3 regions of the Subdoligranulum variabile genome follow, and region 2 is predicted to be linked to each of the others. Evidence: a T-box and tRNA genes for the amino acid it is inferred to sense, from the RefSeq annotation. Region 2 holds a T-box; the other regions hold tRNA genes.

Region 1 (10,857 bases), 460 kb from region 2:
CAGCCGCTGGGAACGAGGATTGGGCTTTCCCGATATCAACACGCTGGAGCCCCTTGCAGCGGCCCTGGGGCTGACGCTGGCTCAGCTGATGCATGCAGATCCCGGCGACGGGGAGGACGCTGGTCAGTCCCTGGAAGATTTTTTTGCCTTACTCGTTCCAGGGCGTATTCAGTGGATATCCGTTGCCAACGCCATTTTCTGGCTGACCATCGGACTAGCTCTTTGGATTCAGCTGGTCCTGCCCTTTCAGGTCGCCGTGCAATGGCATCCGGAAGAAAACGGTATCCTTACGCCAAGCCTGACCATGCCCAAACCGGTTGTCTGCCTTATATGCATCGCGCTCAGTGCTTTGGTAACGCAGATCTGTAAAGCAGCAGAGCATGGTTTCTTTATGCATTCATTTTTTATCTGGGGAAGGGCTTTTCATTCCCGCCTTTTTTCCTGGTTGGAACTTGCCCTTCATCTGTGGTATACCTGGATGTCCCTGTGCCCTCCATTCGTGGAAGCAATGATTCTTTTGTTTAATTAAATAAGAAAGGCGGCAGGACAGATCTGCCGCCTTTCTGTGTTTTCAAATTAAGACAGATGTTTGCCGCTGAACACAGGAAACACGTCAAACTCGCCGTAGCTTTCAATCTTTTTCAGCGTCATCAACGTCTCCATATCGGCATCTGCAATGACGAAATCCACCGATGCATTACTCCGCATATGGGCTGGGTTGGCGGTCTTGGGCAATGCCACCGTTCCCAACTGAACCGCATACCGGATGCACAATTGAGCCGGTGAGACGCCGTACTTTTCTGCCATTTTCGTAACCGCCGGATTTTCCAGGGCTTTTCCGTGGGCAATGGGAGAGTATGCCTCCACAAGAATATTTTTTTGCCGGCAGTACTTCAGCAGGTCAAGGTCTGTGTTGGTAATATGCAGCAGGATCTGATTAACCATCGGTGCCACACGGCAATCCGACAACAGATGATCCAGATCATCCTGCAGGAAATTGGATACACCGATAGCCCGCAGCTTGCCCGCCTGGTAAGCATCCTCCAGGGCACGCCAGACTTCCTTATTTTCATGGAAATAGCGTTTTTCCTCCCGGAACTCTGCCCAGGGCTGAGGGCTGTGGATGATCATCAGATCCAGATAATCCAGCCCCATTTTGCTCAGGGTCTCCTCGATGGAGCGCGCAGCGCTCTCATAGGTTTTGGCTTCTGCGGCAACCTTGCTGGTAACAAAAATCTGATCACGCGGCATACCGCGGGTCCGCACGCCCTCGCCTACGCCTCGCTCGTTGCCATATGCCTGAGCCGTATCTATCAGGCGGTACCCCTGGGCAATCGCCGCGCGCACGGCCTCGGCAGCCTCCTGATCTTCGATAAACCAGGTTCCCAATCCCAGTTTGGGAATAGCAACACCATTGGGAAGGCGGTATGTTTCTTGTATAATCATCTTTTTCTCCCTTACGCTCACAGGCCGGCATACTGCTCATCCGTGACGGGTTCGCACCATTCATTGCTGCAGCCATCCCCAGGCACCTCAATGGCAATATGGCTGAACCAACTGTCCGCCTTGGCTCCATGCCAATGTTTGACCTCCGGCGGAATCGTAATGACCGTTCCCGGGACCAGACTGACTGCCGGCTTTCCCTCTTCCTGATACCATCCTTCGCCTGCCGTGCAGACCAGAATCTGACCGCCACCTTTGGTCGCATGATGAATATGCCAGTTGTTGCGGCATCCAGGTTCAAATGTCACATTGGCCAGAAATACGCCACACTGTGGATCTGTCAACGGATTCAGGAAAGAATGACCAATAAAATATTGCGCGTAGACGTCATTGGGGGCACCAGCACCGAATACATTTTGTGCTTCAAATTGACCTTTGTCTGTTATTTTCATTTCAGATACCTCCCGTTTGAGAATTCAAAAGATCAGAAACAAAAACCTGACAATAGCATTCCGATGGTCAGCTTGATGCGGTACAATTTGTTTCTGTATCATTATCATACAAGTTAAACCGCACTTTAAGTCAAGAGTTTTTTATAAAAAAAGACGCTGCCCTGTGGCGCAACGCCTTGATCATAATAAAAAAATACCTGCTCAAAATGAGCAGGTATTTTCTGGTGACCCGTGCGGGAATCGAACCCACGTTAACGGCGTGAGAGGCCGCTGTCTTAACCGCTTGACCAACGGGCCATATAAAAGAGAAGCCGGCATCTACCTATTTTCACAGGCCGTCTCCAGCCAACTATCTTCGGCACAAGTGAGCTTAACTTCTGTGTTCGGAATGGGAACAGGTGGAACCTCACCGTCATCGACACCGGCCATGCAATGACCTTTGTCATGCTTCTCTTTTGTTGAGGATGTACCCTCAAAACTGAATATCGAACCGCTTTGCAAACAGAGTATCTGATCAAGATGGGGTCAAGCCCTCGACCTATTAGTACACGCTTGCTGAATGGATCACTCCACTTACACATTGTGCCTATCAACCTTGTAGTCTTCAAGGGGTCTTACCTGATTGACTCAGTGGGATATCTTATCTTAAGGCCGGCTTCACGCTTAGATGCTTTCAGCGTTTATCCGATCCGAACATAGCTGCCCAGCTGTGCCACTGGCGTGACAACTGGTGCACCAGAGGTTCGTCCATCCCGGTCCTCTCGTACTAGGGACAGCGCCTTTCAAATATCCTGCGCCCACGACAGATAGGGACCGAACTGTCTCACGACGTTCTGAACCCAGCTCGCGTACCGCTTTAATTGGCGAACAGCCAAACCCTTGGGACCGAATTCAGCCCCAGGATGCGATGAGCCGACATCGAGGTGCCAAACCTCCCCGTCGATGTGGACTCTTGGGGGAGATCAGCCTGTTATCCCCAGGGTAACTTTTATCCGTTGAGCGATGGCATTTCCACTCACATACCACCGGATCACTAACTCCGACTTTCGTCTCTGCTCGACCCGTCAGTCTCGCAGTCAGGCTCGTTTATGCGTTTGCACTCTTTCATCTGGTTTCCGTCCAGATCGAACGAACCTTTGAACGCCTCCGCTACATTTTAGGAGGCGACCGCCCCAGTCAAACTGCCCACCTGACAATGTCCCCCGCCCTGATTCAAGGGCGCAGGTTAGAATTCCAATGTCGCAAGGATGGTATCCCAACGTCCGCTCCACAAAGGCCAAAGCCTCTGCTTCCTAGCGTCCCATCTATCCTGTGCATGCAACACCGAAACCCAATATCAGGCTACAGTAAAGCTCCATGGGGTCTTTCCGTCTTGTCGCGGGAAACCGGCATCTTCACCGGTACTACAATTTCGCCGGGCGGGCTGTTGAGACAGTGCCCAGATCATTACGCCTTTCATGCGGGTCAGAACTTACCTGACAAGGAATTTCGCTACCTTAGGACCGTTATAGTTACGGCCGCCGTTCACTGGGGCTTCAATTCAATGCTTGCACATCTCCTTTTAACCTTCCAGCACCGGGCAGGCGTCAGCTCGTATACGTCATCTTTCGATTTAGCACAAACCTGTGTTTTTGGTAAACAGTTGCCTGGGCCTATTCTCTGCGGCTCACTCTCGTGAGCACCCCTTATTCCGAAGTTACGGGGTCAACTTGCCGAGTTCCTTAACAACCCTTCTCCCGTTGGCCTTAGAATCTTCTTCCTACCTACCTGTGTCGGTTTGCGGTACGGGCACCTTAGATATACACGCAGCTTTTCTCGCCTCTCATTCAGCCAGACTTCGGTACTAAATTTCCCTCGATCACTACCGGAACCAACACCCGGCTCTGACCTTCAAAAAGTGTCCCTGCGCTTAAATCTTTCGGTGGGGACGGAATCTCTACCGTCTGTGCATCGGCTACGCCTTTCGGCCTCACCTTAGCTCCCGCCTAACTTGGAGCGGACGAACCTTCCTCCAAAAACCTGAGGTTTCCGGCCATGCAGATTCTCACTGCATTCGCGCTACTCATTCCGGCATTCTCACTTCTGTAAACTCCACAGCCGCTTACGCTACTGTTTCTCCGCTTACACAACGCTCCCCTACCCCGCATCTTACGATGCAGCCTAAGCTTCGGTTTGTATCTTAGCCCCGTTAAATTTTCCGCGCAAAGACGCTCGACCAGTGAGCTATTACGCACTCTTTAAATGAGTGGCTGCTTCTGAGCCAACATCCTGGTTGTCTGTGTATTTTCACATCGTTTTCCACTTAGATACAATTTGGGACCTTAGCTGTAGATCTGGGCTGTTTCCCTTTTGACAATGAGATTTATCTCACACTGTCTGACTCCCATGCATCGATACTCCGGCATTCTTAGTTTGATAGGCTTCGCTACCCTCTCGGGCGCTAGGCCATTCAGTGCTTTACCTCCGGGTATCTAACATGAGGCTAGCCCTAAAGCTATTTCGGGGAGAACCAGCTATCTCCGAGTTCGATTGGAATTTCTCCGCTACCCACAATTCATCCGCCGCCTTTTCAACGGAGGTCGGTTCGGCCCTCCATGAAATTTTACTTTCACTTCAGCCTGATCATGGGTAGGTCACCCGGTTTCGGGCCCATTGCACGTTACTGAACGCCCTATTCAGACTCGCTCTCGCTACGCCTCCGCACCTGAAGTGCTTAAGCTCGCAACGTACAATCGCTCGCCGGACCGTTCTACAAAAAGTACCATATCACACGTTGATGTGCTCTATGTGCTTGTAGGCACAAGGTTTCAGGTTCTTTTTCACTCCCCTCCCGGGGTCCTTTTCACCTTTCCTTCACAGTACTATACGCTATCGGTCACTGGGTAGTATTTAGGGTTGGAGGGTGGTCCCCCCATCTTCCGACCAGGTTTCACGTGTCTGGCCGTACTCTGGAACTCGCGCAGCCCTCGCCGTTTTCGCCTACGTGTCTCTCACACTCTCCGGATGGCTTTCCCACACCATTCGGCTAACAGCTTGGGTCCTAAAAGCGGTCCGTACCCCGGAAGGATTTCTCCTTCCGGTTTGCCCTCTTCCGCGTTCGCTCGCCACTACTAACGGAATCTCGGTTGATGTCTCTTCCTCGCCCTACTTAGATGTTTCAGTTCAGGCGGTTCCCCTCCTGCACCTATGGATTCAGTGCAGGATACTGAAGTATGAGCTTCAGTGAGTTTCCTCATTCAGAAATCCCTGGATCAAAGGATGTTTGCTCCTCCCCAAGGCTTATCGCAGCTTACCACGTCTTTCATCGGCTCCCAGTGCCAAGGCATTCTCCTTGCGCCCTTTGTAGCTTGACCGTTGTTTATCTCTCGATAAACATATCTCTTTTCAGATTCTCCATTTGCCAACGAGATTTTACCGCTTGGTGAAATTATAGATTTTATTAAAAAATCAGGAATTTTACTAGCTTAAAATCTCATTTCGCAGTTCTATATTCAGTTTTCAAGGTACTTCCTTGCATAAGGATTTGGGTTACCCAGCACACTGGATAACCAGTGGTGGGCTGAAATGGACTCGAACCATCGACCTCTCGGTTATCAGCCGAGTGCTCTAACCAGCTGAGCTATCAGCCCAAATGGTGGAGATAAAGGGATTCGAACCCTTGACCCCCTGCTTGCAAAGCAGGTGCTCTCCCAACTGAGCTATACCCCCGCGCCTTTACAGCGTTTCGGGTTTCGCTGTCCCTTATGCTTTGAGGTTCGCTTTGCAGCGGCCCTCAAAATTGAACAATACTGAAACTTGTTTCCCTGTCCATTCACTCAAAGACCAGCTTTGACTGAATGTCTGACTCCCTAGAAAGGAGGTGATCCAGCCGCACCTTCCGATACGGCTACCTTGTTACGACTTCACCCCAATCACCAGTTTTACCTTCGGCGGCGTCCTCCTTGCGGTTAGACTACCGACTTCGGGTCCCCCCGGCTCTCATGGTGTGACGGGCGGTGTGTACAAGGCCCGGGAACGTATTCACCGCGGCATGCTGATCCGCGATTACTAGCAATTCCGACTTCATGCAGGCGAGTTGCAGCCTGCAATCTGAACTGAGACGTTGTTTTTGAGTTTTGCTCCACCTCGCGGTCTTGCTTCTCTTTGTTAAACGCCATTGTAGTACGTGTGTAGCCCAGGTCATAAAGGGCATGATGATTTGACGTCATCCCCACCTTCCTCCGTTTTGTCAACGGCAGTCTCGCCAGAGTCCTCTTGCGTAGTAACTGGCAATAAGGGTTGCGCTCGTTGCGGGACTTAACCCAACATCTCACGACACGAGCTGACGACAACCATGCACCACCTGTCTCGATGTCCCGAAGGACTTCATGCATCTCTGCACTATGCATCGGATGTCAAGACCTGGTAAGGTTCTTCGCGTTGCTTCGAATTAAACCACATACTCCACTGCTTGTGCGGGCCCCCGTCAATTCCTTTGAGTTTCAACCTTGCGGTCGTACTCCCCAGGTGGATTACTTATTGTGTTAACTGCGGCACTGAAGGGGTCAATCCTCCAACACCTAGTAATCATCGTTTACGGCATGGACTACCAGGGTATCTAATCCTGTTTGCTACCCATGCTTTCGAGCCTCAGCGTCAGTTGGTGCCCAGTAGGTCGCCTTCGCCACTGGTGTTCCTCCCGATATCTACGCATTCCACCGCTACACCGGGAATTCCACCTACCTCTGCACTACTCAAGGCCAGCAGTTTTGAAAGCAATTTATGGGTTGAGCCCATAGATTTCACTTCCAACTTGCCGGTCCGCCTGCGCTCCCTTTACACCCAGTAATTCCGGACAACGCTTGCACCCTACGTTTTACCGCGGCTGCTGGCACGTAGTTAGCCGGTGCTTTCTTGTTAGGTACCGTCAAGATTCGTCCCTAACGACAGGAGTTTACAATCCGAAAACCTTCTTCCTCCACGCGGCGTCGCTGCATCAGGGTTTCCCCCATTGTGCAATATCCCCCACTGCTGCCTCCCGTAGGAGTCTGGGCCGTGTCTCAGTCCCAATGTGGCCGTTCAACCTCTCAGTCCGGCTACCAATCGTCGCCTTGGTGGGCCGTTACCTCACCAACTAGCTAATTGGACGCGAGTCCATCCTGAAGCGAATAAATCCTTTTCCCTCAATCCGATGCCGGATCGTGGGCTTATGCGGTATTAGCAGTCGTTTCCAACTGTTGTCCCCCACTCCAGGGCAGGTTACTCACGCGTTACTCACCCGTTCGCCACTAAGTTAAACCAGTATCCATCCGAAAACTTCAACCGGAATAACTCCGTTCGACTTGCATGTGTTAGGCGCGCCGCCAGCGTTCGTCCTGAGCCAGGATCAAACTCTTTATAAAATGGTATTAAATCACTTTATAAGTGTTTAATCTTGTAAATCACTCAGACACAATCGCTTGCGTCCTGTTTGAATTACTTGTAATTTGGAATTGATTTACGTGGGTTTCCACCCACGATAAGGTTCCACAAGTTTCAGTTTTGTTCAATTTTCAAGGTCCCGCTCGCTGTTCGCATCTCGCGTGACAGCCTATTTATTATATCTCGTGAAGTTCATTTTGTCAAGAACTTTTTTGAGATTTTTTTGAAGTTTTTTCAGGAGCCGAAGCTTCCGAAAAGCCCTCAAAGGCTGTTGTTATGCGGTTTTTCAGCGGCCGTCCGTGTCGCTTCCGCGCCGGACAGCCTGACTATAATACCACCAGAGGTCTCGTTTGTCAACACCTTTTTCGATTTTTTTCGCAGATTTTTTCAAACCCTTGAGAGAAAGACGTTGTATCGTTTTTTCCTTCGATGGTAGGCGTATCATACCACACGCTGTACGATTCTGTCAATATAAAAGTCGCACTTTTGGTAAGAAGCACAATTTCCAAAGCAAAAAGCGTGCATTTTGACGAACGCACGCTTTCTTTTGTTGGATTATAACGCAGGCAAACTTTCCCCTAACAGTTCCGCCCGCATCCATTTGAGAACTTTGCGTTCCCGCCGGGATATCTGTACCTGGGTTGTCCCGAGAACCCTGGCTGTTTCGCTTTGGGTTCTCCCTCCAAAAAAGCGAAGTCGAATCATCTGGCGGTCCGTCGGGGACAGCTTTTCCATCACTTCCGCCAGGCCGATGCGATCCGACAGGCTCTCTTCCGGGGAGTCCACCGGAACGTCCCATTCTCTCTGCCCATCTTCCTCGTCGGTAGGGGTCAAGGAGATGGCCGGCAAGGATGCACGGATGGCCAATGCAATCTGCTCCGGCGTGGTCTGCAGGATTTCTGCCAGCTGGGTCACACCAGGTTCCTGACCGGTCTTTTTGAGACAGCGTTCCCGTTCGGCGTTAATTTTCAGGCTCAGCTCTTTGAGAGATCGGCTGACCTTGACCGTGCCGCCGTCCCGGAACAGCTTTTTGATCTCCCCAAGGATCACCGGCACCGCATAGGTGGAGAAACATACTCCGCGGCTTGTATCAAACCCATCGCAAGCTTTCACCAGCCCCAGACACCCCGCCGCATAGAGTTCCTCGTATTCAATGCCGCGGCCCTTGAAACGTCCGGCGCAGGCATGAACCAGCCCCAGATTCTTTTCAATAAATTCCGCGCGCGGCAGCAGCTCGATGCTTTGTGCAGGCATAGCGGTTCCCCCTTCACTATATATGTAAAGGTCAATCGCGGGGCGCCAGCCTCTTGGTCAGGGTAACGCGCGTCCCCTTGCCCGGGGTGGAGGAAGCCCGGACTTTGTCCATAAAGCTTTGCATTACTGCAAACCCCAACCCCGCTCGCTCCGATGGATCTCCGGTGGTAAACATCGGCTCCATTGCTTTTTGAACATCCTCAATCCCCACGCCACGGTCACTGATGGTGATGCGAACCAAGCCGCCTTCATACAGCCCTGCCGTCATCGTGACAGGACCAATGGAATCCGGATAGGCATGTACAATACAGTTGGTAACCGCCTCGGACACAGCCGTCTTCAAATCAGCCAGCTGTGGTACCGTGGGGTCCAGCTGCACCAAAAATGCAGCCAGCGCCGCCCGGGCAAATCCCTCATTGACAGAACGGCTGGCAAACGTAATCTTCACTTGATTGAGCATTTTCATGGCAGATTCTCCTCAGGCATAGGTAATACGGGCCAAATCCAACATACGTCGCACGGCAGGCGGTGGGTTCTGTACAGTCAGCCTTCCTCCCAGGGAAGCAATGTGCCGGTCCCGCCCCAGAATCAGCCCCACACCGGACGAGTCCATAAATGTAACGCCGGAAAAATCCAGCGTCAGCAACTCCGGCAACCGATCATCCACCTGGGCGTCAATTTCCCGCCGCAGCGACTGCGCGGCATGATGGTCGATTTCGCCGCTGAGATAGGCAGCCAACGTGCCGCTGCCCGGCACAAAACACACCTTCGCCATAAGGTTGTCCCCTTTTCATTACGGATTGTGCGGCCCGCACCAGCCGCAAAGGCTATACAAAAAAGCCTGTATCTTTACGATACAGGCTTACAGGCAAATATTTTGTTGGAAGAGGGCGGCTTCGGATTATTTTTCCGCTTCTTTGAGCAGCCAGGGACGCGCTTCCGCCGCCAGATACAGCGATCCGCAGACGACCACCCCCGCCAGGTTATGATCCTCCGCATAGCGCACCGCCGCGCGCAATGCCTCAGGTACGGTAGCGGCCGCTTCAGCATCCATGTGGAATCGTGCAGCCTTCTGCAGATCCTCCCCGCTGAGTGCCCGCGGGCAGTTCGGGGTGACGGTATACACTTTGGCAAAGCAAGGCGCCAGGATTTCCAGCATCTTCTGGTAGTCCTTGTCCGCCAGCATACCCAACACCCCCACCAGGTTTTCCTCGTACTTCGCTTTCTGCAGGGTTTCAGCCAGAGCACGGGTTCCGTCCGGATTATGGCAGCCATCCAGAAGCAGCAGCGGATGACGGCGCAGTACCTCGATGCGGGCCGGCATGCGGGCAGCCGCCAGCCCCTGCAGAATGGCATCATCAGAAATTTCGTAGCCGTACTCCCGCCAGAGCGCCAGCGCGATCTCTACCGCCATAGCCGCATGGTTGGCCTGGTGCGCACCGGGGAAGGCCAGTGAAGCCTGATACCCTCCGTAATCAATGCGGTTTTCCAGCGTCTTGCCGGGCAGCTGACGGATATCCTCCAGCTCCGGTGTAATGATGCTGGTATGTGCCTCCGCGGCGGCAGTCAGGATGGGGCCCATCGCCTCGGCCGGCTGGTCGGGATAACAAACTACCGCGCAGCCTTCCTTGATAATACCAGCTTTTTCTGCCGCAATTTTGTCCAGCGTGTCCCCCAGCAGTTCCATATGATCGTAGCCGATCTTGGTGATGGCCGCCACCAGCGTATGGGGCACCGCATTGGTAGCATCGTACCGGCCGCCCAGACCAGTTTCCAGAACCACCAGGTCGCACTTCTCCCGGGCAAACCACAAAAGAGCCAGCGCCGTGACTGCTTCAAACTGGACAGGTTCTTCCCCGCCCTCCTGCCGGATTGCTTCTATGGCACCCAGCACTTTCTGAGTCAGCGAGGCCAGGGTACGGGGAGGAATCATCTCTCCGTCGATCTGAAACCGCTCTCTGAAATCCACCACATAGGGGCTGATGGTAAGGCCGGTTTTATAACCAGCGGCCGTCAGGATTGCCGCGGTCATGGCCGCCAGACTGCCCTTGCCGTTGGTGCCGGCAATATGCACACACTGCAGGCTTTCTTCCGGATTGCCCAGATGTGCCAGCAGGTTCTTCATCCGCTCCAGCCCGGGTTTGCCGCTGCCCAACCGGGGCAGGGCATGCAGGGCTTCCATTGCTTGTTGTGTCGTCATTCCGAATGTTCCTCCTCATTTTCCCACGGTGCTTCAGAATTTATCTCGCCATGTCCGAGCTGCGCTTCGTGCGCGCGGTGGGCTGCACGCTGGGCCAGACGCTCATGT
Region 2 (10,857 bases):
ATCAGGCGTTGTGTGCCTGGGAACTTCGGTTTCCTGAAACCATTGAAAATCCACAGTTCGCGCATCTGGCGGGACGTGTATTCCATGCGGAAAAGCCCTGGTACTGCCGCCAGATCATGGATGGTACACTTCGATAAAGAAAAAAGCAGCTTTCCATTTGATGAACCGCTCCAGATTGTGCGGACAGCACAAATTGTAGAAATGGATGTACTCGTCGATCAGATGGTTGGCTTACTGAAATGTCTTGAGCTTTTGGCGATAAATGCACTCCGTTTTGAGAATGGAAAAGAAATTTTCCACCATTGCATTGTCATACGGGTTCCCACGTCTTGACATGGGCGGCGTAATGCCGTAATCTTGAGTTAGCTTAAAATATCCGTGTGAGGTATATCGAAAGCCTTGGTCGCCGCAGAGGTGCAATTCCCCGGCGACTTTTTCTTTCTTTACAGCAAGTCGAATGGTATCCAGCACCAGATTGACTGTCTGAGAAGTTGCGGATTTCGGACAACAAACCGTGGCTTTTCATGCGTTTGAGGATGGTTTTGGGATTCTTGTGGCAACCGTTCTTGTCCAACCAGAGCTGCATCCTGCGATAGCCGTATGTATTTTTGCAGCGTTTCTGTTGACTTGCAATCCGCTCTATGATTGCCTGATTTGGATCTGGTCGGTTCAATCTTTCAGTATACGAATAATACCCGCTTCGGGAAACACAAAAGAACCCGCACATCCTGTAAATGGAATGTGCCTCCTGGTGACGGTAAATTACAGCATATTTTACCCTGGCGCTCACTCCCTTTCTGTGGATTGCAGAAAATCCCGCAGCAACTCATTCTCCATTTTCAAGCGTTCAATCTCAGCTTTGTAGTATTCAATGCTGGATTTATCTGGCTCGGCTTTCCTGGGCCTTCCCTTGGGTTTTGGAATAACCCCTGCGGCAAGTTTTCTCTGTCTTCGGTTATATCGGGTGGTGCATTCTCTCGTTGCTTTATAGCTAACCCCCAATTTCTCCCCGATTTCCCGCAGGGTCATTCCCTGCTCCCGCAGTTCCAGTATTTCTTTCTCATGGTCTTGAATATGGCTGTATTTTCTCGGCATAGCAAAGGCCTCCTGTGGTAGTTCCATTCTACCACAGGAGGCCTTCTTTTCATTGTCCGTTTTTACTGGGGTGGTGCAATTCGGAAAGCTGCTTTTTTAGTAATCCTCTTCCAGCTGTGAGATTTGTGCAGCCAGGCCATCCCGCGTATACAGTGTGGAAAGAACCTGCAAAAGTTCTTTTTTACTCAGCCGTGGCGGCAACCCCAATTGTTGAAGCAATTTGCGCCTGCGCGTTGCACTGTTCGCTGTGCCAGAAATTCCCCACTCGTACAAATCTGTGTAGGTGATGGGAGCTGGGGCAGATTGATCGTCAGCCTTATACGGCCGACTGTCCAGTGCAGTCTGCAGCCCTTGCAGGATCAGGCCATCCGGGATACCTTCCACTCCCAGGAGCCCCTCTTTCCCAGGCGATTCCTTGCGAGCTTCCTTTCCGGCAATAGCGGGAACGTAGGCCTGCAACACATGTTCAGCGCCCACAAGCCCGGTTACAAAATGACGGATCTTAAAACCTGCCGCGTCGGAATCCGTCAGAATAATAAGTCCTTGGGCACGACCCAAGCGCTTGATCATCGTCTGCAAGGCACGGTCTTTCATGATACGGAAGCCGTCGGAGGTGAGAATGGTTCCCTCCACAAGATTATGCAGGCGGGCAGCATCATACCTTCCTTCTACCAGGAGAACTTCATGAATTTTCAGCATGCACGCCTCCCGGCCAAGGATAGCTCGCACAGCGCTTTTTGTAACAGCAGATCAGCATCCAGCTTGCTGCTTTTCAGATCCAGGTCCAGTTTTTGCAGGATGCACAAGCATTGTTCCAACTGATGTCGCTTGAAACGGGAGGCCGTCTTTTCCGTCTTGCCGAGGCGATAACTCCATTTACCTCCATAACCAAAATCCTTGGCTACATCGGCCAGGCTGCGGCGGCCTCGCTTTCCGAGAAGCACCCGATACAGATCCAGATAATTGCCGATCAGTGCACCGGCAATCATAATGGGATCGTTCTGCAACTCCAATAAGGTTTTCAGACGTTTCTGCGCCTGATCAGTTCGACCGGACACCACCAACTCCACCATCTCAAAAGTATCGGCATCAAGCGTTACCGTTCCAAGCTGCTGAACCATTTCCTGGGTGATGATTCCGTAGTTCGCCAAAGCGGCCAGTTTGGCAATCTCGTTTTGGAGAAGAAACTGGTCCTCCCCGCAGCGATCCAACAAAGCAGACTCACTTCCTGGTGCGAACGAAGCGCCGGCATCTTCTGCCCAACTGCGTGCCATGGACTGCAATTCTGAACGCCCCGGTTTGTTGATCTGTACACAGTATCCTATGCCTTCACAAGCGGCAATCAGTTTTTGTTCACGCTTTCCGGGGCGCAGCTTGCCGAATTTTTCTTCTATGACACTGGTCATCACAAAGATTGCGTTTTCGGTATCGGCCAGGGTTTCACAAAGTTCCTGAAGATCTTTGTCCGAATACGTAGAAGGACGGATCAGCGGCATCAGAACCAGACGTTTACCGCCAAAAAATGAGATTGTTCCTGCCGCCAGAACAATCTCTTCCACCGTAGGCGTGGGACCATCCAGAATCGTTGTTTCGGGGTCGTCCTGATTCAGGACCTTTAGAGCTTTGGCGGCTGCAGAGCGCACCAATGCTTCGTCAGAGGCATAAAAATAATAGAGGGCGCAGCCGGACTGCAACCTTTTTTTCAGTTCTTTCTCACTGTAGAGCAAGCGGCTCCACCTCCTCAAAAATCAGGGAATGTCCGGGACGTACAGTCACAAAAGAACGGTCTGCGGCATACAGGACTTCCTCATCCGTAACCTCATCCGACCATTTAGGGGAACGCGATGCGGTGAGGATTGTGTTTGATTCCACGGAATCGGACAACGTGCCGGTGGCACAGAAAACATCTACTACAACAGACTGTTCCAGTCGGATATTGCCAGTCATAGCTGCAATACGATATTGGCCTGCATTCAAAATTGCAAGGTTTCCACTGCCATCATGATACAGGTCCAAGGTCAAATCGTCAAGTACTGGCACGGATTCCTCCGCAGCCAAGCCCTCAGCGGAAATTACCGGAATATCAGAAAAATCCAGCTCCGATGGTTCCTGCCGCAGATCCACAAGTGCGGTGATGTTCGGTTGTGCATGCTCCGCCAAAAATTGTTCTACCGCGTTTAGGTTGCTTTGGCCGCCGCGAAAAAGCACCACACCTTCCCCGTTCTGAATGCATACCACACAGGAATTGTTGGACGCACCTACCAACGCAATTTGAACAACATCTTTTTGGGCCAGTATCCCAAGAATTACAGCGAAAACAGCACAGGCAGCTGCCGCTGCTGAATACCAAGTCAATCGGTGCATGTACCAGAAAGCAAGGGCCAACAGTCCGAGAACAGCAAAGACAAACAATGTGTATCGTGCCGGAAGATCAATATATGCAGCAGGAAGGCTGGCGCACCATGCAACGACAGCAATCATGGCATGAAGCCAGAGCGAGAGGAGAAGACTCACCATGTGCATAACCGGAGCGAGGAGAGGCAAAGCAGCCAGAATGAGCAGGAAAACGCCAAGCAGCAATGCAGGCTGCAGCATCCAAACCACAAGCAGGTTAGTCAGCAGACCTACACCGCTGGCGGTAAGACCGTGAACAACTAGAATAGGAAGTGTGGCCAGGGAGGCCAGCAGCGCCGTCTGCACCGATTCCAGAACCCACAGACCCAGATCATAGATTCTGGCAGTGAATTTTCCAGTAAGAACTGGTAACACTTCAATTTCCCGGTTGAACAAGGCTCCAGCCGCTTGAACTCCCAGCACGGCACAGAAGGAAAGTTGAAATCCCATATCACAGGGGGCATAGGCGTTTTGCAGACCAAGTATTACTGCGGCGACCCCCGTGGAGGTCAAAAGATCTACCGGCTGCCAGAAAAAATCACCAACCAGTGACAACAGGAACACAAATCCTGCCCGTAAGACCGAGACGGGGAGCCCTGTAAGAAACATATAAAAAACAACCAGTCCGGCGCGAAACAGAATCAAAGGGCGCAAAAAACGGCGTTTTCGTCCCATCGAAAAGATTCCGCAAAGGAGAGCAACATGCAGACCGGAGACTGCCAAAAGATGCGAAACGCCCGCTGCGCGGAAACTGTCCTGAAGGGAATCCCTAAGGGTCTGTTTTTGACCGAGAAGCATAGCGGATTCCAGTTCGCCTTCTTCCTCGGGCATCCACTGCTGCAAGCGATTGGCCAAAACCTGCCGCAGGCGAAAAAACAGGAAGCGCGACGCTGTGCTTTCCTGCAGGGGAAAGTAATTCCCCTGGTATTCTGCCTGCAGATAGATACCATCGCTCAAGTAGGACGATTCATAGGGGCCTTTTTCCAGTGCAGAGAAAATGAAATCGGCGGTAAAACGTTCTCCCGGCTTTGCGCCTGGAAATGCCTCACAGGAAACGAGAAAATTGGTGGGTTCCCCGCCACATTCTGTTATCCGCAAGGTACCGCGCAGATATCCATCACGATACGAAGATTCTGCATCTGTTTCCACTACAACAGTACAAGTCGTTTGCTGGCCAGCCCACTGCTGTACAGGCCATACGGCTACCAGACCGAAGATCGAAAACCACGCAAGTCCGCAAACTGCGCCTAAAAGCGGGAAGCGAAGATCCTGCCGGTGATAAACGAATAACAGCAAAGCAAAAAGTGCCGCCGCGGGCAAAAGAACCAGCGGCGGCACAACAGCCGCAAACCATTCGGCCAATGCGAAGGCCAAGCCAAAACAAGCAAGTTTGCGTTTCATCCGATTTAGTGGATAAACAGCGGTAGCGGCTCCAGGAAAAAGATGTCGGTACGTTTTGCCGCATCTCCTTCCGCCAGCGCTGCACAGCAACCGACAACCGTGCCGGTGCTCTTGGCGGCCAGCGTCTCCAGCGCATGGAGAGACCCGCCGGTGGAAATCACATCGTCCACGATCAGAATCCGTTTGCCGTTCATATACTCGATGTCTTTCTCGTCGATCACAAGGACCTGCTTGCCGGCAGTGGTGATTGACTCATCTTCAATAACCACAGGATTGCGCATATAAAGCTTGGGGCCTTTGCGTGCAGGAATCCAGTATTTACCGCTCTGGCGCGCCATTTCATATGCAAGGGGAATGCCTTTGGCTTCCGCCGTTAGGATCACATCAAATTCCGGAGCCTTTTTCAGAAGAGCAGCGGCGCATGCCTCCGTCAGTTCCACATCGCTGAACATAATGAAGGCAGCAATGTCCATGTGGTCGTTTACCTTGCAGATGGGCAGTTCACGTGTAAGCCCGGCAATGTGCAGTGTATAGGTGTCTGCCATGATGGAAAACCTCTTTCTACAATCAAAAAATGGGAAGTGATCGGGATCAGCCCGGGGGCCAGGCCAGACTGCGGCCTGCCAGCACATGGAAATGCAGGTGCTTGACGCTTTGCCCTCCGTCTTCACCGACATTGGTGATAACGCGATAACCCTTTTCATCCACACCAAGTTTGCGGCACTGTTCCGCAATGACCGCATAGATATGCCCCAACAGGGCAGCGTTTTCCTCTGTCAAAGCGGCAGCCGAAGAAATGTGTTGCTTGGGAATGACAAGAAAGTGAACCGGGGCCTGCGGATCAATGTCGTAAAAAGCCAGCAGTGTTTCATCTTCATACAGTTTGTTGGAAGGGATCTCCCCTGCTGCAATTTTACAAAACAGACAATCTTCCATTTTTTCCCTCCTTTGCTGGATTTCAAATGTGTCGTACAAATCTTATGCGTTGAGTTCACCTTTGACGATTTCCGGCACGGCATTCAAAGCTTCATCGATCTTGCTGATATCGCGGATACCGGCCATGGCGAAGTCCGGTTTGCCGCCACCGTTGCCACCTGCGATGGCAGCAATCTTCTTCACCAGCACACCAGCCTTCAGGCCACGGGCCTTGGCGTTGGCCGAAACGCCAACGGCCATCATTGTCTTGCTGCCGTCGTTGCCTACCAGAACCGTAACGGCGTTGGGGGCTTTGTCGCGAACCTTGTCCACCATCTCCCGCAGCGTATCGGCGCCGGTACCGGTCAGATAAGCAGAAATGATCCGCACGCCATCTACATCAGCGGCATTCTCAAACAGACCATCAACTTTGGCAGCTGCCATCTCGGCCTTAAGGCCATCCAACTGTTTGTTGGTCTCTTTCAGCTCTGCGGCCATCGCTTCTGCGCGGTCAGCAACATCTTTCAGGTTATTGGCCTTCAAGGCAGCTGCAGTTTTGGCCAGTACGTCAGTACGTTCATCCAGCAGGCGCAGCACACCAAAACCGGTCGTGGCTTCGATACGGCGGATTCCAGCAGCCACACTGGATTCACTCAGGATTTTGAAGCAGCCGATTTGAGAAGTGTTCTGCACATGGGTACCGCCGCAGAACTCGGTGCTCCAGCCTCCGGCGTCCACAACGCGGACAACGCTGCCATACTTCTCACCAAACAGCGCCATAGCGCCCATCTTTTTGGCTTCCTCAATGGGCAGGTTCTGAATAACCACCGGCAAGGAAGCAAAAATCTTTTCATTGACTCTGCGTTCAACTTCGGTCAACTCCTCCGGCGTCACAGCGCTGAAGTGGGTGAAGTCAAAATGAGTGATTTTGTCATCCTGATAGCTGCCGGCCTGATGGACGTGCTCACCCAGGACCTCTCGAAGTGCTTTCTGCAGCAGATGGGTTGCCGTGTGGTTACGGCAAATCGCCATCCGGCGGGCCTCGTCCACAAAAGCGGTGACCTCGTCCCCGACTTTGATCGTGCCGTCCAGGAGCTCACAGGTATGAACAAAATATCCTTTGGGAGTCTTCTTGACCTGGGTGACTTTCAGTTTTGCATCACCGGAGGCAATGTAGCCGTAGTCAGCAACCTGACCGCCCATTTCTGCATAGAACGGGGTACGGTCCAGGACAACCAGAACACCCTCCTTGGATTCGCCGGCTTCATCGGTGGCAATGGCATCAGCCAGCTCTTCACCGTCAGACAAAGCCTGAACCTTGGCTGTTTCGTGCAGCGTCTCATAGCCATCAAACTGAGTGGGCTCTGCGGCCAGTTCCCCGAACAAGTCGGCACTCCAACCGGAGATGTCTTTGGCCAGCCGCTCAGCACGGGCGCGTTCACGCTGCTTGGTCATCTCCGCATGGAATGCTTCTTCGTCCACGGTGAAACCGGCTTCTGCGGCGATCTCTTTGGTTAAATCCAGCGGGAAGCCAAAGGTGTCGTTGAGCTTGAACACTTCAGAACCGGACAGGACAGTCTCCCCCGCGGCCTTGCGCTCATCAATCATGTTATTCAGAATGTTCAGGCCGGCGTCGATGGTGCGTCCAAAACGCTCTTCTTCTGTACCGACTACCTTTTTGATGTAGGATTCGTGCTCGCGCAACTCGGGATAGCCGGCCTCGCTGGATTCAATGACAGTATCCACCAGTTCAGTCAGGAACGGACGGTCAATGCCCAGCATGCGGCCGTGGCGGGCAGCCCGGCGCAAAAGACGACGCAGCACATAGCCACGGCCTTCATTAGAGGGCAAGATGCCGTCGGATACCATGAAAACGGTGGAACGGATGTGGTCGGTGATAACGCGGATAGAGATATCATCCTTTTCGCTGTCACCGTAATGCTTGCCGGAGATGCGTTCCACATGATGAAGTACGGAGGCAACGGTATCCACCTCAAACAGGTTGCCTACATCCTGCATTACGCAGGCCAGACGCTCCAGACCCATGCCGGTGTCGATGTTGGGGCGCGGCAGGCGCTCATAATGGCCCTTGCCGTCGGAATCGAACTGGCTGAAGACCAGGTTCCAGATTTCCATATAGCGGTCACAATCGCAGCCAACTTTGCAGGTGGGTTTGCCACAGCCATGCTCGGGACCGCGATCATAATAAATTTCTGAGCAGGGACCGCACGGACCGGAGCCGTGTTCCCAGAAATTGTCTTCTTTCCCGAAGCGGACCATGTGATCTTCGGGAATGCCGACTTTCTTGGTCCAGATGTCATAGGCTTCGTCGTCGTCCAAGTAGACTGAAATATACAGTTTGTCAGCAGGAATTTCCAGCTCCTTAGTCAGAAATTCCCAGGCCCAGGGAATAACTTCTTCCTTAAAATAATCCTGGAAACTGAAGTTGCCCAGCATCTCAAAAAAGGTGCCATGGCGAGCCGTGATACCAACGCGCTCAATATCCGGCGTGCGGATGCACTTCTGGCAGGTCGTGACGCGGTGGCGAGGCGGTTCCTCCTGCCCTAAAAACCATTTCTTCATAGGAGCCATGCCGCTGTTGATCAGCAGCAGGCTCGGATCGTCTTTCGGGACCAGTGGGAAGCTGCCCAACCGCAGATGGCCTTTGGTCTCAAAGAAATGCAAATACTTCTCACGAAGTTCATTCAATCCGGTCCATTGCATACAAAACGTTCTCCCATCCATAGGTTCATTTAAAAAGGTCCATGAAAAAAATATAGCCCTCGCCCCTTTACAGGGACGAAGGCTGATCGCTTCCGTGGTACCACCCGGTTTGCGGTCTCTACAGACCGCCGCTTTCCCTGCGTTAACGCCGCAAATACGTTTGGCTCACCGCCAAAAGCTCCGGGGTGGCTTCACCGGGATGCAGTCAGGTATTTTGCACCGAATCAATACCCTCTCTGAAGACTGTATGGGCCGGCATTAGCCCCTTCAACGCCATTTTCCTTTTTACAAGGTAATTATAGGCTCCTTTGCCGGTATTGTCAACTGGTTTTTGCAGCAGTTTCCGGTGTTTGGATACTTTCCGACGACATCAGCACATGCAAGGAATCGGCAATTTGTGCAAAAATTGCCGCGCTGGAGACATCCGGCTCCAAAACTCCATCCTGCAAAACAGTGATGGTATAGCGAGGATGGTCTGCGGGGTAAAAACCGCTGAACCAATAATTGAGCAATTCCTCCCCCTCTTCATCAAACTGTCCGGTCTGCGCAGTTCCGGTTTTGCCACCGGCGGCCTCTTCCCTCGGAGCCGCTTCCCTGCCAATACCTTCACTTATAACCGACTGAAGCATATCGCGTAAAATACGAGCAGTGTCCGAATCCAGAACCTTTTCACTTTCGGGAAGTTGCATGGAATCCGTCAGATTTAAATCGTCATCCACCACACCGTATACAAAGCGAGGCGTATAATAAACGCCGCCGTTTGCCACAGTATTCATCATGGCAGTGATCTGCAGTGGAGTTGCACTTAAGTCGCCCTGTCCGAAGCTGAAAAGTGCAAGCTGTCCGGCGTTTTGCAAATCTTGCGATTCCGGAAGCATTCCGGCGCTGCTCTTAAGCCCCGGAGCAATCGCGCAGGCAGAGCCAAAGCCCAGTTTTTCCGCTTCGGAGCGAATGGAATCTTCGCCCAAAAGGCGGCCCAGCTCCACAAAATAGCAGTTGCAGCTTTGCTCCAGCGCCCCACGCAGATTCACGATACCATGAGCGCGCCCCTGTGCACACCGGTAGGTCTGACCGGCAACCTCCACGCTTCCGGTACACTCATGGGTGAACCAGTCAAGGTTGTTCTCATAGGCGGCCGCAGCCAGAACGACCTTAAATACCGACCCGGCACTGAAAGCGTTGAAAGTGCGATTGATCAATGAGGTGTCATTGGCCCGGATGCTTTTGGCGACGTTGTTTGGGTCATATTCCGGCATGCTGACACTGGCAAGCAAGTCCCCTGTTGCGGTCTCCATCACAAGAATACAGCCACGTTTCATCGTCAGTCCGGCGATTCCCTCACACACGCGCTGGATATCTGCATCCAGCGTTAAGGAAACCCCCTGGCCGGTTCCTTTTTCATGGAGTTGCTGTATAGGTTCGTCACCGGTCAAGAGGTTCCCTTGCGCTGTAGTCAGGCAAGAAACAACCGATATGTCTCCTGATCGGGACAATATATCATCGTAAGCGTATTCCAATCCCGAAACCCCCTTGCCTTCCCCATCGAGATATCCAAGCAGATGGACAGCAATCGGCAAAGGCAGATACCGTTGAGCGCTTTCATAGGTGGGAATGCCATTCATAGTAAGGTCCTGATCTACTTGAATCAAAAATGGAGAAGTAGTATTGCGCTTTTCATACAGCTCTGCCTGCTCCGCATATGATACATAGGGAAAGAGTGTAGCGTAACTGATGTCCCCCGGGATACAAAGTGCATACCACTCCGGCGTATAACCGGTCAGCAATTGGCCGCTACGGTCAAAAAAGTTCCCTCTGGTGCGAGGGAGTTCCGTAATTTGTTCGGTTTGCGTTCCGGCACTGGCGGCATAAAGGGTATCGGTACTGACCCATAGAACACGGCACAGGACAATGCATGTCAGCAATACAAGAGAAACGCTCAACATGCGTAATCGACTCATCGACATATAAAAATCACGCCTCCTGTCCGGTGTTAGTATGGCCGAAACAGAAGGCTGTCAAACAAAAAAGTATCCATTGGTATGTTGCCAGTGGCCGTTTAACTATTTAAATTGATTCGTGTTGATTGTCTGTTAGCAAAATAGTTTGTCTTTGAAGCACAGATAGAAGAAAAGTTATGAGAGGAACTATCAGGAGAGCACCTGGAGATTGCCCGCTGTAAAAAGGGATAAAAAATAGCGGAGCAATGTGAGTGAAAACTCTACATTACTCCGCGTATTTTTCATATCATGGACAAGATAAATCGCCTTTTATGACAACTTATTTTGCCCCCGAACACATGATTAGTGCTTGATGGCAGCAGCAACTTCG
Region 3 (9,840 bases), 130 kb from region 2:
ACACCTTTTCCCGGTTGAACACAACGATGCGCTCTGCATCGGAGCTGTACCCCCGCAGACGGGAAAACAGGATGCTGTTGAAGCACTTGTCCTCCGGCGTTCCCTCCTTGGCAATACACCGATTGAAAATGGCCTGGACATTGCCCTCGTTCAAATCAATAGGGATAAACTCTGGTGGTTTCTCCGTCTTTTTCTCCATAGCCTTTGCCCGCAAAGCATTCATGTCAATCGCCACAACACAATCCTCCTTCCGCACCAAACGTGTGCTGGTTTATCATCTATCATTTGTTCACAAGATTCGCCCTCACGCTTCCCACTCACTTTTGTGGGCTTCCCACCAGGCTGGGAACGCCGGGTCCTTCGGGGAGAGGGTCGCAGGATAAAGAAATGGGAGAGGGGCCACTTTGGTTTGGCAATCGAATGGCATGATAGATGTTGTCGCACTGCCCAAATGCAAAAAAATCAATACAACCCCATTGCTTTTCGTCCAGGTTTCCCCATTGTATGTTTGAAATACCTCATTCAGCGAAATAGAGGATTTTCCCTGATGTCTGTTCAAAAGCTGACCATAGAGATATTGAATGGCCCTTTTATCTTGTACTATTTTCTTCTTATCAAACAAAACAGGAACATGCTCTTTCAGTAAACCTAATTCCACATCCATAATTGAAGTGCCGATTGTATCGGTTGTTTGCTCTGTAATCAGGCACCGTTTGAAGATGGCCTGAACATTGCCCTCGTTGAGTTCCAGAGGAGTAAACGACTTCAAAATTTCTTCTTTTGCCGCCTTTGCCTTATTCAGATTAAAGCCCATGACACAATCCCCCTTCCGCACCAAACAGGTGCAAGTTTATTTTCAATAGTTTATCCGTAAGATTCGCCCTCACGCTTCCCACTCGCTCTTGTGGGCCTCCCACCACGCCGGGAAGGCGGGGTCTTTCGGGGAGAGCGTGGGGGTGATATGCTTGTAATCTATCAGGCTGCTAATGTTCCCGTCCTCTGTTTGTCCAAAGCCACGGAAATAGACACAGCCCAATGCCAAATCGTAGAGTTGAAAAAGAGAGTTAAAGTCTTTTGTCCAAACATGATTGTCATATCGGAAGAAACCCTCTTGCAGTGAGATTACTTTCACATTGGGAATATGGATTGTTTTCAACTGGCCCAGCAGATAACGAATATTCTGCTCGTTTTTTTCCATCTTTTCTCTGGACAACTGGACAATATCTGAAGGGTTCTTTGTCAGTTCTGAGCCGACCACCTGAACATTATAGAAGTCCTCACCCTCTTTCGCCAAACACCGATTGAAGATGGCCTGGACGTTGCCCTCGGTCAGTTCCAGCGGCTCAAATCCTTTGTGTCGTTCCGTAACTTCTTTTGCAGATTTTGCAATCAGTCCCATGCAACAATCCCCCTTCCGCACCAAACAGGTGCAATTCTATCTGCTTTCATTGTAAAGGGATAAAGTGAAAACTGCAAGTCATAAACAGAAAAACTTCCTTTCTTCGCCTAAAAGGCTTTCTGCTCCCTATTGCTATGGAAATTTATTTCCCTGCTTTTCAAATTTCTTTGAAAAGCAGGAACAAAAGGTATATACTTGTGCCGTTAATAATTAGAGACACAACCGTCTCTCACGAAAGGAGGTCGAACCTATATGCCCGTTATCTACCAATTTTCCTATGACAGCCCCGTCCGTTACCTGCCTCTGGCGTATATGCTGCCCTATGATGTGATTTCCCATTATCCTACACTGAGCAAACTGCCCCGCAGCATGGGAGCACTGAACGCTTCCCCCGGATGGGGCAAGGTCATTTTGAGCCAGCAGTTCTTGAACGAGATCATGGATGCCGTGGCTTCCCTTGCTTTCCCTCACTTTGGCTTTGGCGGCTGGAAGGAACATTACTCCGGCTATTCCCCGGTATGGCGCTTGTCCTATGCCTTGCCCCTGTGGGCCAAAGGAGTGGAAAAACTGCGGGGCTGGGGCGTGCAGGCACTCTTTGCCTTGCCCCCTGACTATGAGATTCCCTTCTGCGACCCGGAAGATGTGCGCCAGGTCATGAAACAGGTGGTGGAACAGACCATCGAGGAACAGGGCTGGGGCCCCATGTTGGAAGTAATACGGAACATGCCCTGCGAGGAAGATTTTGAGCGGTGGGACACCAATGTCCGAAAAGACTTCCTCCGCAAGTGGTATCACACCCGCTCCAAACGGGTACAGACCGTTTCCCTGGAAGAATGCATGGAGGATGAGGACAGCAACATTCATTCCCTCCCCGACCCAAAGGGTGACTTCACGGAACAGGTGGAGAGCGAGGACTTCTGTCGGCGGTTCAAGGCCACCCTATCCCAAAAGGATATGGCGATTTTGGAACTTCGGGTGGAGGGATACACACTGGAAGAGATCGCAGACAGGCTGGGGTACAAAACCCACAGTGCCGTGGTCAAGCGAATGGAGGCTATCAAGAAGCAGTTTATCCAATACGAACAGGAATCAGGGCGATAAAGCCACGCAACCCGAACCGGGTGAGCGTGGCTTTTTTCTGTCCCGATAACTGCAAGGGAGGTGGTTATCATGCAGGGCACCCAGGGGCCACAGAGGCCCCAAACCGGGCCGTACCGACCCTGTACAGGGATGGGGCGGCCCACTCCACTGACGGGGAAAAATATCGGCCACAGGAGGCAAAATGGGAGAAAAATCACAGTATGCAATTCTACGGTTTACCAAACACAAGGCGGGACCGGCAGGTGCTCTGGAAGCACACCACGAGCGCCGGAAGGAACAGTACGCCAGCAACCCGGACATAGATGTCCGCAGGAGCAAGGACAATTTTCATATCATTCAGCCCACGCAGAAGTATCGGCGAGAGATAAACAGCCGGATCAAGGCGGCGGGCTGCCGAACCCGGAAGGACAGCACCATGTTTGTGGACACCCTCATCACTGCCAGCCCAGAATTCTTTAAGGGAAGAAGCAGGCAGGAAGTCCGGGCCTACTTCACGGAGGCTGTGGCCTTCATGGAGCAGAAGGTGGGGCGGGGCAATATCTTCTCCGCCGTGGTACACATGGACGAGAAAACGCCCCACCTGCATCTCTGCTTCACCCCCATCACGAAGGATGGACGGTTGTCTGCCAAGGAGATTTTGGGGAATCGGGTGCAGCTCTCCCGGTGGCAGGATGAGTTCCACGCCCACATGAACAAGGCGTTCCCAGTCCTGCAGCGGGGGGAAAGTTCTCTGGTCACCAAGAGAAAGCACATTCCCACATGGCTGTTCAAACAGTCCACTGACCTTTCTAAACAGCAACAGGCCATTGAACAGGTCATTTCTCAGATCGGGGTGCTGAATGCAGGGAAGAAACGGGACGAGCTGCTGCAAATGGTGGAGCCTTACTTCTCCCAGCTGGAAAAGCATTTGGGCCAGATGAAGAAGTATCAAGCCACCATCCAGTATCTGACCCAGGAGAACATCAACCTCCGAAGCCAGATCAAGGAGGACGACAGCAGCCAGAAGGAGTTGGAGTTGTTCATGCTGAAAAAGGAAAATCAACAGCTGCGGCGGTTTGTGGACAACATTCCCCCGGAAGTGCGAAAGGCGCTGCGGGAACAGCAGAAAGTCCACCGTCGGGCGAAAGAACAAGAGCGATGAAACATTTTCAGAGTCACGGAGGTACATTTGGGAAGAAGGAAGAAACCGATCAACCGCACCAACATCCCTCAGTATCAGGTAGAGGCCATCGCCAGATGCCTTCTGCCGGATATCCTGGCCTTCTTTGAAAGTGAGGAAGGCCAGCGGGAGTTTGCCCAATGGAGGAAGGAGCAAGAGGAAAAGGAAAAAGAGAAGGAAAAGAAATAAAGGTATAGCAAAGGCGGGACGTCATCCAGCAATGGTGACGCCCCGCCTTTTTTGCATTTATATGGTCCTTTTCCTTCCCCGAGCCGAGTGGTTGGCTTCGCCGGGGTCGAATATAACAAATAATCCGAACCCATCTCCTATCGGAAATAAGTTCGGATTATATTGTTTTGGTGCACCATCGGGGACTCGAACCCAGGACCCACTGATTAAGAGTCAGTTGCTCTACCAGCTGAGCTAATGGTGCATATAAAGCAAACTCCGGACCGGGCCCAAGGCTCGGCCCGGAGGCTGCTTTTCAGAGAAGCCGGCATCTACCTATTTTCACAGGCCGTCTCCAGCCAACTATCTTCGGCACAAGTGAGCTTAACTTCTGTGTTCGGAATGGGAACAGGTGGAACCTCACCGTCATCGACACCGGCCATGCATATGACCTTGTCATCTGCTTCTCTTTTGTTGAGGATGTACCCTCAAAACTGAATATCGAACTGCTTTGCAAATAGAGTATCTGATCAAGATGGGGTCAAGCCCTCGACCTATTAGTACACGCTTGCTGAATGGCTCGCGCCACTTACACATTGTGCCTATCAACCTTGTAGTCTTCAAGGGGTCTTACCTGATTGACTCAGTGGGATATCTTATCTTAAGGCCGGCTTCACGCTTAGATGCTTTCAGCGTTTATCCGATCCGAACATAGCTGCCCAGCTGTGCCACTGGCGTGACAACTGGTGCACCAGAGGTTCGTCCATCCCGGTCCTCTCGTACTAGGGACAGCGCCTTTCAAATATCCTGCGCCCACGACAGATAGGGACCGAACTGTCTCACGACGTTCTGAACCCAGCTCGCGTACCGCTTTAATTGGCGAACAGCCAAACCCTTGGGACCGAATTCAGCCCCAGGATGCGATGAGCCGACATCGAGGTGCCAAACCTCCCCGTCGATGTGGACTCTTGGGGGAGATCAGCCTGTTATCCCCAGGGTAACTTTTATCCGTTGAGCGATGGCATTTCCACTCACATACCACCGGATCACTAACTCCGACTTTCGTCTCTGCTCGACCCGTCAGTCTCGCAGTCAGGCTCGTTTATGCGTTTGCACTCTTTCATCTGGTTTCCGTCCAGATCGAACGAACCTTTGAACGCCTCCGCTACATTTTAGGAGGCGACCGCCCCAGTCAAACTGCCCACCTGACAATGTCCCCCGCCCTGATTCAAGGGCGCAGGTTAGAATTCCAATGTCGCAAGGATGGTATCCCAACGTCCGCTCCACAAAGGCCAAAGCCTCTGCTTCCTAGCGTCCCATCTATCCTGTGCATGCAACACCGAAACCCAATATCAGGCTACAGTAAAGCTCCATGGGGTCTTTCCGTCTTGTCGCGGGAAACCGGCATCTTCACCGGTACTACAATTTCGCCGGGCGGGCTGTTGAGACAGTGCCCAGATCATTACGCCTTTCATGCGGGTCAGAACTTACCTGACAAGGAATTTCGCTACCTTAGGACCGTTATAGTTACGGCCGCCGTTCACTGGGGCTTCAATTCAATGCTTGCACATCTCCTTTTAACCTTCCAGCACCGGGCAGGCGTCAGCTCGTATACGTCATCTTTCGATTTAGCACAAACCTGTGTTTTTGGTAAACAGTTGCCTGGGCCTATTCTCTGCGGCTCACTCTCGTGAGCACCCCTTATTCCGAAGTTACGGGGTCAACTTGCCGAGTTCCTTAACAACCCTTCTCCCGTTGGCCTTAGAATCTTCTTCCTACCTACCTGTGTCGGTTTGCGGTACGGGCACCTTAGATATACACGCAGCTTTTCTCGCCTCTCATTCAGCCAGACTTCGGTACTAAATTTCCCTCGATCACTACCGGAACCAACACCCGGCTCTGACCTTCAAAAAGTGTCCCTGCGCTTAAATCTTTCGGTGGGGACGGAATCTCTACCGTCTGTGCATCGGCTACGCCTTTCGGCCTCACCTTAGCTCCCGCCTAACTTGGAGCGGACGAACCTTCCTCCAAAAACCTGAGGTTTCCGGCCATGCAGATTCTCACTGCATTCGCGCTACTCATTCCGGCATTCTCACTTCTGTAAACTCCACAGCCGCTTACGCTACTGTTTCTCCGCTTACACAACGCTCCCCTACCCCGCATCTTACGATGCAGCCTAAGCTTCGGTTTGTATCTTAGCCCCGTTAAATTTTCCGCGCAAAGACGCTCGACCAGTGAGCTATTACGCACTCTTTAAATGAGTGGCTGCTTCTGAGCCAACATCCTGGTTGTCTGTGTATTTTCACATCGTTTTCCACTTAGATACAATTTGGGACCTTAGCTGTAGATCTGGGCTGTTTCCCTTTTGACAATGAGATTTATCTCACACTGTCTGACTCCCATGCATCGATACTCCGGCATTCTTAGTTTGATAGGCTTCGCTACCCTCTCGGGCGCTAGGCCATTCAGTGCTTTACCTCCGGGTATCTAACATGAGGCTAGCCCTAAAGCTATTTCGGGGAGAACCAGCTATCTCCGAGTTCGATTGGAATTTCTCCGCTACCCACAATTCATCCGCCGCCTTTTCAACGGAGGTCGGTTCGGCCCTCCATGAAATTTTACTTTCACTTCAGCCTGATCATGGGTAGGTCACCCGGTTTCGGGCCCATTGCACGTTACTGAACGCCCTATTCAGACTCGCTCTCGCTACGCCTCCGCACCTGAAGTGCTTAAGCTCGCAACGTACAATCGCTCGCCGGACCGTTCTACAAAAAGTACCATATCACACGTTGATGTGCTCTATGTGCTTGTAGGCACAAGGTTTCAGGTTCTTTTTCACTCCCCTCCCGGGGTCCTTTTCACCTTTCCTTCACAGTACTATACGCTATCGGTCACTGGGTAGTATTTAGGGTTGGAGGGTGGTCCCCCCATCTTCCGACCAGGTTTCACGTGTCTGGCCGTACTCTGGAACTCGCGCAGCCCTCGCCGTTTTCGCCTACGTGTCTCTCACACTCTCCGGATGGCTTTCCCACACCATTCGGCTAACAGCTTGGGTCCTAAAAGCGGTCCGTACCCCGGAAGGATTTCTCCTTCCGGTTTGCCCTCTTCCGCGTTCGCTCGCCACTACTAACGGAATCTCGGTTGATGTCTCTTCCTCGCCCTACTTAGATGTTTCAGTTCAGGCGGTTCCCCTCCTGCACCTATGGATTCAGTGCAGGATACTGAAGTATGAGCTTCAGTGAGTTTCCTCATTCAGAAATCCCTGGATCAAAGGATGTTTGCTCCTCCCCAAGGCTTATCGCAGCTTACCACGTCTTTCATCGGCTCCCAGTGCCAAGGCATTCTCCTTGCGCCCTTTGTAGCTTGACCGTTGTTTATCTCTCGATAAACATATCTCTTTTCAGATTCTCCATTTGCCAACGAGATTTTACCGCTTGGTGAAATTATAGATTTTATAAAAAATCAGGAATTTTACTAGCTTAAAATCTCATTTCGCAGTTCTATATTCAGTTTTCAAGGTACATCTGTCCTTCGGACATCTGTCCGCCTCGCTTGCGCGATGCGGTGTACATCCATCCGTTGGACTCGACCATCGAGTGTGTTATACTTCGTTCAACTCGCTCCGTGAAGGGCTCGTTTCACTCCGTATAGCCTTCGAGGTCTTTGCATAAGGATTCTTGGGTTACCCAGCGCACTGGATAACCAGTGGTGGGCTGAAATGGACTCGAACCATCGACCTCTCGGTTATCAGCCGAGTGCTCTAACCAGCTGAGCTATCAGCCCAAATGGTGGAGATAAAGGGATTCGAACCCTTGACCCCCTGCTTGCAAAGCAGGTGCTCTCCCAACTGAGCTATACCCCCGCGCCTTACAGCGTTTCGGGTTTCGCTGTCCCTTATGCTTCTGAAGGTCTGTCGTGCTTTCGCACTTCAGGGCCTTCAAAATTGAACAATACTGAAACTTGTTTCCCTGTCCGTAATGACTCAGACCAGCTGACTCATTACGTCTGACTCCCTAGAAAGGAGGTGATCCAGCCGCACCTTCCGATACGGCTACCTTGTTACGACTTCACCCCAATCACCAGTTTTACCTTCGGCGGCGTCCTCCTTGCGGTTAGACTACCGACTTCGGGTCCCCCCGGCTCTCATGGTGTGACGGGCGGTGTGTACAAGGCCCGGGAACGTATTCACCGCGGCATGCTGATCCGCGATTACTAGCAATTCCGACTTCATGCAGGCGAGTTGCAGCCTGCAATCTGAACTGAGACGTTGTTTTTGAGTTTTGCTCCACCTCGCGGTCTTGCATCTCTTTGTTAAACGCCATTGTAGTACGTGTGTAGCCCAGGTCATAAAGGGCATGATGATTTGACGTCATCCCCACCTTCCTCCGTTTTGTCAACGGCAGTCTCGCCAGAGTCCTCTTGCGTAGTAACTGGCAATAAGGGTTGCGCTCGTTGCGGGACTTAACCCAACATCTCACGACACGAGCTGACGACAACCATGCACCACCTGTCTCGATGTCCCGAAGGACTTCATGCATCTCTGCACTATGCATCGGATGTCAAGACCTGGTAAGGTTCTTCGCGTTGCTTCGAATTAAACCACATACTCCACTGCTTGTGCGGGCCCCCGTCAATTCCTTTGAGTTTCAACCTTGCGGTCGTACTCCCCAGGTGGATTACTTATTGTGTTAACTGCGGCACTGAAGGGGTCAATCCTCCAACACCTAGTAATCATCGTTTACGGCATGGACTACCAGGGTATCTAATCCTGTTTGCTACCCATGCTTTCGAGCCTCAGCGTCAGTTGGTGCCCAGTAGGTCGCCTTCGCCACTGGTGTTCCTCCCGATATCTACGCATTCCACCGCTACACCGGGAATTCCACCTACCTCTGCACTACTCAAGGCCAGCAGTTTTGAAAGCAATTTATGGGTTGAGCCCATAGATTTCACTTCCAACTTGCCGGTCCGCCTGCGCTCCCTTTACACCCAGTAATTCCGGACAACGCTTGCACCCTACGTTTTACCGCGGCTGCTGGCACGTAGTTAGCCGGTGCTTTCTTGTTAGGTACCGTCAAGATTCGTCCCTAACGACAGGAGTTTACAATCCGAAAACCTTCTTCCTCCACGCGGCGTCGCTGCATCAGGGTTTCCCCCATTGTGCAATATCCCCCACTGCTGCCTCCCGTAGGAGTCTGGGCCGTGTCTCAGTCCCAATGTGGCCGTTCAACCTCTCAGTCCGGCTACCAATCGTCGCCTTGGTGGGCCGTTACCTCACCAACTAGCTAATTGGACGCGAGTCCATCCTGAAGCGAATAAATCCTTTTCCCTCAGCCCGATGCCGGGCCGTGGGCTTATGCGGTATTAGCAGTCGTTTCCAACTGTTGTCCCCCACTCCAGGGCAGGTTACTCACGCGTTACTCACCCGTTCGCCACTAAGTTAAACCAGTATCCATCCGAAAACTTCAACCGAAATAACTCCGTTCGACTTGCATGTGTTAGGCGCGCCGCCAGCGTTCGTCCTGAGCCAGGATCAAACTCTTTATAAAATGGTATTAAATCACTTTATAAGTGTTTAATCTTGTAAATCACTCAGACACAATCGCTTGCGTCCTATTTGAATTACTTGTAATTTGGAATTGATTTACGTGGGTTTCCACCCACGATAAGGTTCCACAAGTTTCAGTTTTGTTCAATTTTCAAGGTCCTGCCCGCTGTTCGCATCTCGCGTGACAGCCTATTTATTATATCTCGCGAAGTTCATTTTGTCAAGAACTTTTTTGAGATTTTTTGAAGTTTTTTCGAGGAGCGAAGCTCCCGAAAAGCTCTCAAAGGCTGTTGTTATGCGGTTTTTCAGCGGCCATCCGCGTCGCTTCCGCGCCGGACAGCCTGACTATAATACCACCCCGAACTCACTTTGTCAACACCTTTTTTCAGATTTTTTTCTCTCCGCACTTTTGTTTCCCTCTTTAACTCGAAAGCGGCTTTTCCTCTTAAAGAAACAATAAGCCTATAA

Evidence for each region. A T-box is a leader RNA that pairs with one kind of tRNA and senses whether it is charged. The one in region 2 lies ahead of alaS (alanine--tRNA ligase), so its partner is inferred to be a tRNA-Ala.
Region 1: it encodes a tRNA-Ala, which carries the amino acid that the T-box ahead of alaS (alanine--tRNA ligase) is inferred to sense. The anticodon was not compared.
Region 3: it encodes a tRNA-Ala, which carries the amino acid that the T-box ahead of alaS (alanine--tRNA ligase) is inferred to sense. The anticodon was not compared.

Annotation. Positions count from the first base shown of each region.
Region 1 covers NZ_CP102293.1:2,713,032-2,723,888, reverse strand. Annotated here, with positions in the region: gene NQ490_RS12830 (helix-turn-helix domain-containing protein) at 1-529, shown strand, start outside; gene NQ490_RS12825 (aldo/keto reductase) at 577-1,446, opposite strand; gene NQ490_RS12820 (cupin domain-containing protein) at 1,464-1,895, opposite strand; tRNA gene NQ490_RS12815 (tRNA-Glu) at 2,118-2,192, opposite strand; rRNA gene rrf (5S ribosomal RNA) at 2,205-2,321, opposite strand; rRNA gene NQ490_RS12805 (23S ribosomal RNA) at 2,417-5,248, opposite strand; tRNA gene NQ490_RS12800 (tRNA-Ile) at 5,448-5,524, opposite strand; tRNA gene NQ490_RS12795 (tRNA-Ala) at 5,528-5,603, opposite strand; rRNA gene NQ490_RS12790 (16S ribosomal RNA) at 5,748-7,276, opposite strand; gene NQ490_RS12785 (sigma-70 family RNA polymerase sigma factor) at 7,851-8,549, opposite strand; gene spoIIAB (anti-sigma F factor) at 8,581-9,015, opposite strand; gene NQ490_RS12775 (anti-sigma factor antagonist) at 9,028-9,324, opposite strand; gene NQ490_RS12770 (bifunctional folylpolyglutamate synthase/dihydrofolate synthase) at 9,451-10,749, opposite strand; gene NQ490_RS12765 (VanZ family protein) at 10,746-10,857, opposite strand, start outside.
Region 2 covers NZ_CP102293.1:3,170,392-3,181,248, forward strand. Annotated here, with positions in the region: gene NQ490_RS14975 (RluA family pseudouridine synthase) at 1-137, shown strand, start outside; gene NQ490_RS15470 (IS3 family transposase) at 368-727, opposite strand; gene NQ490_RS14980 (helix-turn-helix domain-containing protein) at 787-1,095, opposite strand; gene NQ490_RS14985 (toprim domain-containing protein) at 1,192-1,794, opposite strand; gene holA (DNA polymerase III subunit delta) at 1,788-2,822, opposite strand; gene NQ490_RS14995 (ComEC/Rec2 family competence protein) at 2,809-4,890, opposite strand; gene NQ490_RS15000 (phosphoribosyltransferase family protein) at 4,896-5,435, opposite strand; gene NQ490_RS15005 (histidine triad nucleotide-binding protein) at 5,482-5,826, opposite strand; gene alaS (alanine--tRNA ligase) at 5,869-8,529, opposite strand; T-box leader at 8,598-8,809, opposite strand; gene NQ490_RS15015 (peptidoglycan D,D-transpeptidase FtsI family protein) at 8,850-10,493, opposite strand; gene tsf (translation elongation factor Ts) at 10,830-10,857, opposite strand, start outside.
Region 3 covers NZ_CP102293.1:54,769-64,608, forward strand. Annotated here, with positions in the region: gene NQ490_RS00210 (hypothetical protein) at 1-235, opposite strand, end outside; gene NQ490_RS00215 (hypothetical protein) at 305-814, opposite strand; gene NQ490_RS00220 (hypothetical protein) at 884-1,399, opposite strand; gene NQ490_RS00225 (RNA polymerase sigma factor) at 1,652-2,500, shown strand; gene mobV (MobV family relaxase) at 2,682-3,641, shown strand; gene NQ490_RS00235 (hypothetical protein) at 3,669-3,848, shown strand; tRNA gene NQ490_RS00240 (tRNA-Lys) at 4,017-4,092, opposite strand; rRNA gene rrf (5S ribosomal RNA) at 4,151-4,267, opposite strand; rRNA gene NQ490_RS00250 (23S ribosomal RNA) at 4,365-7,196, opposite strand; tRNA gene NQ490_RS00255 (tRNA-Ile) at 7,534-7,610, opposite strand; tRNA gene NQ490_RS00260 (tRNA-Ala) at 7,614-7,689, opposite strand; rRNA gene NQ490_RS00265 (16S ribosomal RNA) at 7,845-9,373, opposite strand.